DNA from 3 places in the Sporosarcina sp. FSL K6-6792 genome. Region 2 is predicted to be linked to each of the others. Evidence: riboswitches for the same ligand, from Rfam matches in the RefSeq annotation. Region 2 holds a riboswitch; each other region holds the start of a gene.

Region 1 (3,284 bases), 2.2 Mb from region 2:
ATCCTCGCCAGCAAATGCATTATTCATGCCGCTTCCTAGACCTATCGTTAACAGGAGAGCCCCGAGTAAGAGGCCTATCTTTTTAAAACTGAAGTTACTTTTATACCTTTTGAATTTATTCGACATAGTTGCACCTCCATTTAAAACAATAAGGACCTCACTGGATGAGGTCCTTATTGAGCATTAGTACTTATTTATTAATGCCATCTACCAAATCTTGCATTGCCTTTTCAGCTTCAAGTTGAAGTCCTTTTACTGTGAAAGTAATAAGTTTTTCCTGTTCTTTAACTAAATCATTTTTCATTTTAGTGATTTTAGTGCGGAGGTCAGTAATTTTCGCGTCGATTAAACCTTTAATTTCAGTAACGGTTAAACCCGTTTCCTTATCTAATTTAGTTTGAAGATCTGCTTTCGCCGCATTAATTGCATCTTCCAAGTCTTTAACAGCTTGATTAGTTACGGCTTTTACGTCCGTTTTAACTTTTTCATTCGCGGCATTTCCCGCAGCTCCTGTGTATTCCCCTAAATCATTTTTCGCATATTGAAGGGCGTCATCACCAGCTTGATTAATTAAACCGTTAGCAAAATTGGATAAGCTATCAAATTGACCAGACAAATAAGTGTTGATATGTGCTTGTTCTTCTTTTATTGCATCAATATGTTCTCGGCTTAGTGTCTCAGTATTTTTGTTTGCTACACCTGCTTGGGCTACGCCCTTTGCATTAATACTGTTTGTAGCATCTGTTTTCAGGCCATTATATTCAACCGCCAATCCGTCAACTTTACCGCCAGCGTATGCTGCAACTTGTTCTGCTACATTTGTGGATGCCTTCCCAAATTGCCCGTCATACCAATTTTTGAGGTTTGTGCCTGCATCTGTTGCACCGAACGCTACTCCTGCACCTGTTACGAGTCCAAATACCATTGTTCCTGCGATTACTTTACCTTTTACTGTTTTGAACATTTAATTATCCCCTTTTATCATATTGGTTTGTATGAGTGCTTATTCGCTAAATACGTCCTCTACCATCTGATCGAATTCCTGATCAATTTGTGCTTCAATGTTCTGCTTGTCCACGTAATCATCGAAGTTTACGTTTTCAAGTTGGACAACCGTAGCGTTCAGACTATTTATCGTGTCAGCCTGATACTTTTCGATGCCAGACTCCGCTTCTTTCACCTTATCGTCGCGGAAACTTCCCAATGCATCATCAATGCTTTTTTTTGATTCTTTCACAAAAATATTGACCTCTTTCAAGACCAATATCATACCGGTTGCAGTAGCTGCACCCAACTTTTCGCTTTCTTTATGGAATGCATTCTTATACCATTCGGAAAGGTTCTGTCCTGGATTGCCACTTGCATAAATTGTTCCTGCGCCTACTAAGAGAGTAAACACCAGAAAAATCCCAAGAATTTTTTTCAACGTGAACACCTCTTTAGTATGTTTCATACTTCTTCATTCAAAAATCTCCTCCAATAACTTTTTCGGCTTGTTGCCGTTTTTGTAACTACTTTTAGTATAGGAGTATTCCTGTCTGGCATCCTCACTCTAAAGAGTAATTTTCTAATATCGATTGTCTACTTCGGTTTTCTACTTTAGTGGAGAGCCGGTGCACTTTTGTACCAGTTCACATCTACTTCGATGAACAGCTCTATCTTATAGAAGTAACCTTGTATATTGATTTACTGATGGGCAGTAAGTAACTGAAAAGTCTTAATTCGCTAAAATACAAGTTAATAACAAAAAAAAAGAACCTCTTCAACCGCAGGAGATGACGTCATATTCAATGTAATTTGGTTATACTGAACTATATAAAAGAATATAATTTACGGAAACTGTGAAATACATCCTCTATATGGGCACCTGGGATGTATGGAGTTATTGGTGCAACCGACCTAATTATACTTGGACATTATGTTCAAGTTGATTGGGTTTTTATTATGAAATGAGAGGGAGTGACAGTAATCAGAAAGATTCTGGCTGATATATTAGAAGGATACACTCAGAAAGCTTCTACTTTGGATTTGGTACAAGCATGCGCTAATAATAACCCCATCGAAACGAATGATACCTATCTAGATACATTGAAGCACGGTATATCGCTGTTCCACCTAATGGATAATTCAAGCCCTCAAATGATAATGAAAGAAATAATAGCATTTATCATCAAGCTTACACATAGTGATGAAGCATTCTTTTGGTTAACGGACGTAAATCATCAAAATAGCTACCTAGCATCTTCTACGAGTAATCCCCATATTGAAACTGGCCTAAAAAAAGAATGGAATACTATACGTCTGGAGAATGAACTGTTTGTCAGTAAAATTAACGAGGATTGGTACGGGATGAAAGTCATTAGAACCTCCACTACTATCGGAGTTATTGGCGTTAAGATTTCCGGTTCAAGTGAGGCTAGAGAAACATTACTCTTCAATCGCCCTTTTGAGTTCTTAGCCGAACTTAGTGAAATAATGCTCGAAAGAATTCATACAGATTCAATGAAGGAGCAAATGATTGTAAGTAAGGAACAAAATCGTATCTCCAATGAAATCCACGACAGTGTTTCGCAAAGATTGGTCGGTATTGTTTATTCTCTGCACAGTTTGCAAACAAAAAGTAGAGGTATGACTAGTACTGAATTGAATGATGAATATCAATTCCTTTCACAATCTGCCAACACTACATTAAAGGAACTACGGTCGACGATATACGGTCTCAACTCGACGAAGAATGACGAAAAATCTTTTCAAGTTTGGCTGCAAAACTATTTTGACGAGTACGCACGGTTAAGTGATATACGAATTGATTGTCAAATAACGGGTGATGAAGCTTTACTATCCAGCGAATTAAAACAAGCACTCTATAGAATTATTTGTGAAGCTTGCGGAAATGCCGTTCGCCACGGCCAGTGCACGGCTATTGAACTCAGATTATCTATACTGGACGAGAAAACTGTATTGGAAATTCATGATAATGGAATCGGAATTAATTCGCATATATCCGAAGGCCAGCAGGAAAAAGGAATCGGTCTTTTCAATATGAGACGTCTTGTCAGTACTTTGGCAGGAACGTTTTTGATAAGTGGATTACACGGGATAGGGACAGAAATACAAATCGAAATTCCAACCGCAAAAATACTTGAGAAGGTCCAGGTGATTGGCTAATGCAAATTGTTATTGTCGACGATCATCCATTAGTAAGAAAAGGATTAACATCTATCCTTACTATAGATGGAGCAATTGAAATCCTAGGTGAAGCAGCAAATAGAAAGGACGCGCTA
Region 2 (3,284 bases):
ATGCGACTACTTCTTCAGAGGATGCAGAAATTTCTTGAGATGCAGCAGAAATTTCCCGGATTTGATCTGCGACTTCATCTGCAGATTGTACAATCCGTTTAAATATCTCGCCTACTTCATTCGTATAATCCATTCCCACTCTTACGTCTTCTTTTCCTTTTTCCATCACGGTTACAGAGGCATTAGAATCCGTTTGAATCATATGAATTAGTTGGAAAATCTCTTTAGCCGACTGAGATGATTGTTCAGCTAAACGCCTTACTTCATCTGCAACGACAGCAAATCCTTTACCATGCTCTCCAGCTCTGGCTGCTTCAATAGCAGCGTTTAGTGCTAACAAATTTGTTTGCTCTGCTATAGCAGTAATAATGTTCACAATGTCACTAATCTTATTAGAATTAGCATGTAAACCATTAATAGTTTCCTCTATTTGTTCTACAGATGTATTAATTAATTGCATTTGATCAATCACCTGTTGGACAACCTTATTTCCTTGTTCAGCAGCAATTGAGGCTGTCAGAGACGATTCAGAAGCAGTATTGGCTGAATCAGCGATTTGTTGTATGCCACCTGCTGTTTCTTCCATTGCAGCTGCTGTTTCTTCAGTCATCACCAAAGAAGTTTCAGCGTTTTGAGCGATATTCTTCATTTCTTTCGAAACGTTTGTTGAACTAATATACGATTCTGTCGCATTCATAGTTAGCTGATTGGCTGATGATGCAACGTGATCAGATGTATTTCTAATGTTTAATATGACATGTTGCAAATTTGAAACCATTGTTTTTATCGATTGTGAAAGTTGTCCAACTTCATCATTTGTAATCTGGAGATCAACATCGTTCAATTCTCCATTTGCCACTTGGTCTGCAACAATGACCACTTTTTTAAGTGGTAATAGAAGCCGATCAATTGTAAAATACAGCAATACTAATAAGATTGAAATTCCGATTACTGCAATAATAATCTGTTTTGTAACACTTTTTTTAATGATGGTATCAATATAATCCGCAGAATAATCAATTCCTAACACTGCAATTGTATTTCCGCTTTCATCCTTAAGAGGGCTGAAAACTGTTCGCCATGATCCGAATGAGTCCTCAAAGATGCTTGTTACCTCTGATTGATCATTTTTAATCGCAAGCTTAGCAGTATCTACATGAACAGGAGCAAGATCAGTAAACAATTCCCCCGCTTCATACGCTTCATTCAAATTTTCCGTATAGCCGATAGGAGTGACGCCATTATCCTCCATCTCCCATATATAACTCCAAAACATGATTCCCTGTTCTTCCCTTATGCCATCCAAGGTACTTTGCATTTTCAAAAATTCAGGATCGTCTTCCCCTTGAACTTTCAATAGACCATCTATATCTTCGGAATCTAGGTTCATGGCTGTCAATAAGCCAACACTTTTTAACTCTTGTTCTAGGTCATTTTCTAACTGGCCGTTCAATTGAGAAATACTTTGTGTCGTTAGAACAGTAAAAAGTGCTAAAACAATAATAGAAACTGTAAGTAAAAGCTTATACTTTAATGATATGTTTTTAAAAAAACGCATAATAATTATTTCCTCCTCTTCAATTTTTGTATCTTTCTTTACACATGAAAAAAGGCCCATTTCACAATGAAATAGGCAAATAAAAAAACTAGACTATTATCTAGCGTTTCTTGAGCAGCTCAGCCGTCATAGTAATAATTACTTTAGACCTGTAGCTTTGCGTCCCTACTTTTCAATAGGTTTGCCTATAACCATCAAAAAATATACCACATAGTCTAATAGATGGCAATATGAAGTACCAAAAGATTCATAGAGTAGTATAATGACACCGCTTAATGTCCTGCTTTCAAAACACCCAAACTAGTATATAGTCATTGGTAAAAAAAGAAAAATAGTGCCTTTACTCCCCCGACCATATTTATTTTCCACTGTTTTAAATTGTTACATCAAATTCTTTTCAAGGATAGCATTGCTGGAAATTTCAATATCAAAAGTATTCTCATTTCTGGCAACTTCAACTTTTATACTTCCAGGTAAGAAGAAATGCCTGATATGCTATAGAAAGGTGCTGCTATGAAAACGCTATATAAAAATGCGAATAGCTTGCTCGACCTATCTATTTGTTTATTCTGTTTCATCAAATCTATTTGCCCTTTTTTCTACTAGAAGCTACACTCTTACTTTTTAAAAAGAGCTAAGTTCCTTTTAGAGTTGCTGATTTTGTGAAATTTGGCGTTTAATTTTCATGGGAGTTAAGTAAAAGTATTAATTACTTCCTATCTTTTTCACATAGTCAATTAAAAAAAGCTTGCTAGTAATTTGATGCTGTCTTACTTTTTTGAATCCTAATTTCTCGTAAAAATGATGATTTCTTGTGTTTAAATGTGGTGTATCTAAACTCCATTCAATAGCAGTAGGAAACTCGCTTTCAATTAGTTTCATTATCTTGCTTCCAAGACCTTTATTTTGATATTCGCAAGATAAAAAAACTCTATTTAGTCGGTACTTGTTTTCTTTTAAATCACGAATATCAGCACCACCAATAATCTCATCGTCAAGCCAAATAGTGTAATGTATGAAGATTTCAATTTTCCGAAGTAATTTTTCAATAGGTTCATTGACTGGGTTGGTGTCGTGGTCTTCATATCTTATTAAATCCTCTGAAAAAGCTTCTGTTTGTATTTCTAAAAGTCGCCGTGCTTCAACTTCTTTGGTTCTCTTGATAATTAGGTCCATTCATTTTACCTTCTTTCAATTTGTTGTATTAACCACCTAGTTATCACTATAAAATAACTATCTCGACGAACATTTCAATAATTTTATACATACATGCATGCAAATATCCGTATAATACGGGTTTCTAACTTTTCTTTCGTTCCAGTTATACCTCTTGCACTAAATCCAACAACTCTGAATCCGTAACGTGATTATAAAGTGCTTGATCTACGTTATTCATTACAGCCCAGTATTTGTCGCCGTATGACCAATGCCACCATTCCGTAAAATAATTAACAAAGCCAACGGACCGAAGAGCGTGTGCCAAGATTTTACGATTCTGAATGGCTTCTACAGAGATATTTGTTGCATCAAAAAAAGTCGCGTTGTCAGTCTCGTGTGGTATAGCATCAAATGGCGTACCAAGATCCAATTCGAAACCATTCGAATCAATTAGGCTTAAATCCACTGCACCACCTGTTGGATGTGGAGCTACATGAGGAGGTGCTACATATTTAGATGCCTCGGCAATTAAATATGATAAATCTTGATTTGGAAATTTTTCTTTTAC
Region 3 (3,284 bases), 1.1 Mb from region 2:
AATGCCGTTAATCCTAGGAGACGCCTTACCGTATTTCGAGAAAATGATTTACCTACCGATGATTATAAGCATCTTGGAGAGAGACCGAGAAGTGATTGAAACAAGTTCGTTCAAATTGAAAGGACCTTATATCTATATCGTTGAAAGTACGTTAAATACGGTTCGAGCTGAATTAAAAGAAACAAATAATTATGCACGAAGAAAAAATATGAAGTTGATTAAAAGAGGGAAAGATGGCACGTTCACCGAGTATGCATTTATCCAAAATGGCTACGAGGATAAGAGACGCTACATGAATATACGGTTGCGTAACAGGACGGAAGAGTTGATATCTGTTTACTTTGCAATGGTGGAAAGTCAGGATACATGGGGAGTTGCTACAACGTGATTAATCAGAGCGCTGAAGAATTGGCCATATCACTGATGTTTAGGGAACACCTAGCGGAAATAAAAGACTGGAACAGAAAGGATGATGAAAATGACAGCAATTCCAAAACCACCAAAATCAAAGGTTGTAGCAGGACCAAAACTAACAGAAACTGATTTTCTTGAAATCGGCGAAAGAATAGGGGAATCAAAAGAATTTAACATAGAGGTAGAGGTTACGATATATGCTCAAAAGAGGTATGAGTCAGTTACAGGAATCGTTACAGAAGTCGATGGCCAACAAGGTAAATTATCTTTCCAAATGGGTTTTGAAAACGTAAGAATAAACATGAATAATATTGTGAGTGTGAAATGAAATGCTAGAAAACATTCAAAATAGAAGTTGCGCAAAAAAGGGAATGTGGTTTTTACATGGGTGTCATAAAGGAAAAAATGTTGAGTCGATGTGGATTACAGTTGATAGTCCTTTCGGAAGAGACCGCAGACCAGTAGAGGGTATAATCGATGTGCAGATTGCGGAAGATTAGACGGAGTAAAGGCGACATTTCGAAAGAGGTCGCCTTTTAAATCTTGTATCTTTGATAATACCAGATTGACATTTATTGAATCTTGTATTCATTTATAATATATCAAACAATTCAGTGTTAGTTAAACGGAGTTTAAATAAGAAAGGATGACCTCGTTTGAAGGTTGAGCATTCATTATTTCTTCTTTGTTACTCTCGTTAGGGGTTTATTATATTGGTTGGATGCATGGGCAGGTGAAGTGATTTCGTTAACACGAACTGTACATTTGAAATGAAATGAAAAAAAGACCATAATTTCGTGGTCTTTTATGTTAGTGTACTATGTTTTTCAATAGATTTTATTTAATTGGGTAATAAGTCCATCAAAAAAAGGCTTTACGATAAAGTCAGCGGCTCCATTTTCTAAAGCCTCAATTATTAAGTCTTGAGTCCCTAAGGCTGAGCACATAACAACACGAGCATTGGGGTTTATTTTCTTAATTTCTTTTAGCGTAGCGACACCGTTCATATTTGGTAAAGTGATATCCAATAAAACGATGTTAGGGAAGTGTGATTTATAAAGAGTCACAGCATCTTCTCCACTCCCAGCTTCAGCTACGACATAATAACCGTTACTTACGATAATCTTTCTTAATAGATTTCTCATGAATTTTGAATCATCTACGAGCATTACTGATTTATTGAAAATGATCCTCATCCTTTTTAACAAGTGATAGAAAGCAATACACTTGGTAACCGGCTGCCATAACAAATAATTGTATTAGGTCCTTGGCTTTGCGTCCTTACCTTTCGATAAGTTTGCCTATATACAAGCTACCATACTTTGATAGAACAATCTTATGAAAGAGTCTAATACAAAGGATTAGTAAGTAAATAGTTGGATAGGCAACATGCACAGTCCGAGAAGAAAAGACCAAGTAATCAGCAGTCTTTATTACAGTCATCTTGAGATTTTTGCCTGGAAATTTCGAACAACCATTGTTAATCCACGTTTTTCAAACTTATTGACGCTTTCACTTAACTATCAAAGCTACCTAAAATCATGAAATCTACAAGAATCCCACTCACTGGATTTTCTGAACCTAATACATTAATTCCTAGTACTACTATACTACTATTATTTGTAACATTAGCAGAGACAAATTTTGCAGCAACATTCTTTTCTCGCATTTGTACTCTCGGTCTTGCATTTATCGAAGAATTTGTAGAATATACGCTTGATACAGCATAGTCAATAGTTGTTAATAATGGAATGCCAGTAGATAATCCGTTTTCTGTAAAATAAAGTGTGGCTATACCATTTGCGTCAGATGTAGCTTGCCCATAAACAATCCGCTTTACTTTTTTGGGATTGGACTCTCCTGCTTTAAACACTTGAAGAGCTGTTGGTGCCAGTAAAACAAACTCAACGCTCATAGCTATTCTCCCTTTGTAATACTTTGATATCTATTACAAACAACAACATTGATTAAATGTATGACTGGCTATACCTTAATATTCTTTGTGCTTTTTATTAGCTTATTACATTCAATGTTCCTTGAGGATTCTTTCTTTTTTGCAAAGTGAAATTGCAAAGAAAGCCATCAAAATGTAGTGCGCAGTTCGACCAAAATATGTAGCAGATGTGATGGGAATTTATTAAACAATTTTATTGCGAATGTAATAAAAACGAGTATTAAGGCTTGGTAGCGGTGAACGTGGAGGAAAACGACTTGAAGTCAACTCCTTATAAAAAGGCAACAGAAATGTATATCGAAGTCATTGCAGCGGAAAGTGTGGATGAAATTTCAGACGAGGCGAACCAAATCTACGGACTAAAGAATATGCATTTATGAAATTCATGAATGCGCCTAATACGCAGGATCACACAGATAGGGATTTATTACAGGAATTTGAAAGCACCACAAATGGCTTTTTGCAGGCTGACAGTTCTTTACTTTAACGCACAGTACGAGGAAACGGGAGACCCATTGAATGCAGTAAATTAAGAAGAGGACTAGATATTATCATAACGGAATCAATTTCTTTCCCCAGGCACCTAAGCGATATAGAAGCAGAACCTGGAAAAAAACACTGACTTTTAGTTTAAAGATAATGTGACTGTTTATAGTACGCCTATTAGTTTAAGTAGTAAAACTATTACAAGAATAGAAATAATAACACCTAGAATGTATCTCATGGATATCCCCCCCTATGGAAAGATTGTACCATAGATACTATAACTAAAAGTGTTTTTTTAGGAATTTATTTCAAATTTACAAGCTAGTGCAATAAGTGGGTCCGCATAGTCTGACCAAAAAGCGAAGTAGATAACTGAATGACCTCATATAAAAAAATCAAACTTTTAACCCGATTACTGTTCGAGGTGCTG

What was found. Region 2 has a riboswitch for cyclic di-GMP ahead of MKZ26_RS07465 (methyl-accepting chemotaxis protein). Riboswitches for the same ligand answer to the same signal wherever they lie in the genome.
Region 1: linked by a shared signal. The riboswitch ahead of MKZ26_RS18430 (sensor histidine kinase) and the one ahead of MKZ26_RS07465 (methyl-accepting chemotaxis protein) in region 2 are both predicted to bind cyclic di-GMP.
Region 3: linked by a shared signal. The riboswitch ahead of MKZ26_RS02190 (response regulator) and the one ahead of MKZ26_RS07465 (methyl-accepting chemotaxis protein) in region 2 are both predicted to bind cyclic di-GMP.

Annotation. Positions count from the first base shown of each region.
Region 1 is NZ_JBBOSA010000001.1:3,801,573-3,804,856, reverse strand. Features, by position in the region: gene MKZ26_RS18445 (hypothetical protein) at 1-126, opposite strand, end outside; gene MKZ26_RS18440 (hypothetical protein) at 191-964, opposite strand; gene MKZ26_RS18435 (hypothetical protein) at 1,004-1,426, opposite strand; cyclic di-GMP riboswitch class II at 1,826-1,907, shown strand; gene MKZ26_RS18430 (sensor histidine kinase) at 2,023-3,168, shown strand; gene MKZ26_RS18425 (response regulator transcription factor) at 3,168-3,284, shown strand, end outside.
Region 2 is NZ_JBBOSA010000001.1:1,569,973-1,573,256, forward strand. Features, by position in the region: gene MKZ26_RS07465 (methyl-accepting chemotaxis protein) at 1-1,558, opposite strand, end outside; cyclic di-GMP riboswitch class I at 1,669-1,754, opposite strand; gene MKZ26_RS07470 (GNAT family N-acetyltransferase) at 2,264-2,734, opposite strand; gene MKZ26_RS07475 (M15 family metallopeptidase) at 2,880-3,284, opposite strand, start outside.
Region 3 is NZ_JBBOSA010000001.1:463,813-467,096, forward strand. Features, by position in the region: gene MKZ26_RS02175 (transcriptional regulator) at 1-2, shown strand, start outside; gene MKZ26_RS02180 (hypothetical protein) at 2-388, shown strand; gene MKZ26_RS02185 (YolD-like family protein) at 479-742, shown strand; gene MKZ26_RS02190 (response regulator) at 1,242-1,610, opposite strand; cyclic di-GMP riboswitch class I at 1,641-1,726, opposite strand; gene MKZ26_RS02195 (hypothetical protein) at 1,931-2,329, opposite strand; gene MKZ26_RS02200 (hypothetical protein) at 2,626-2,748, shown strand.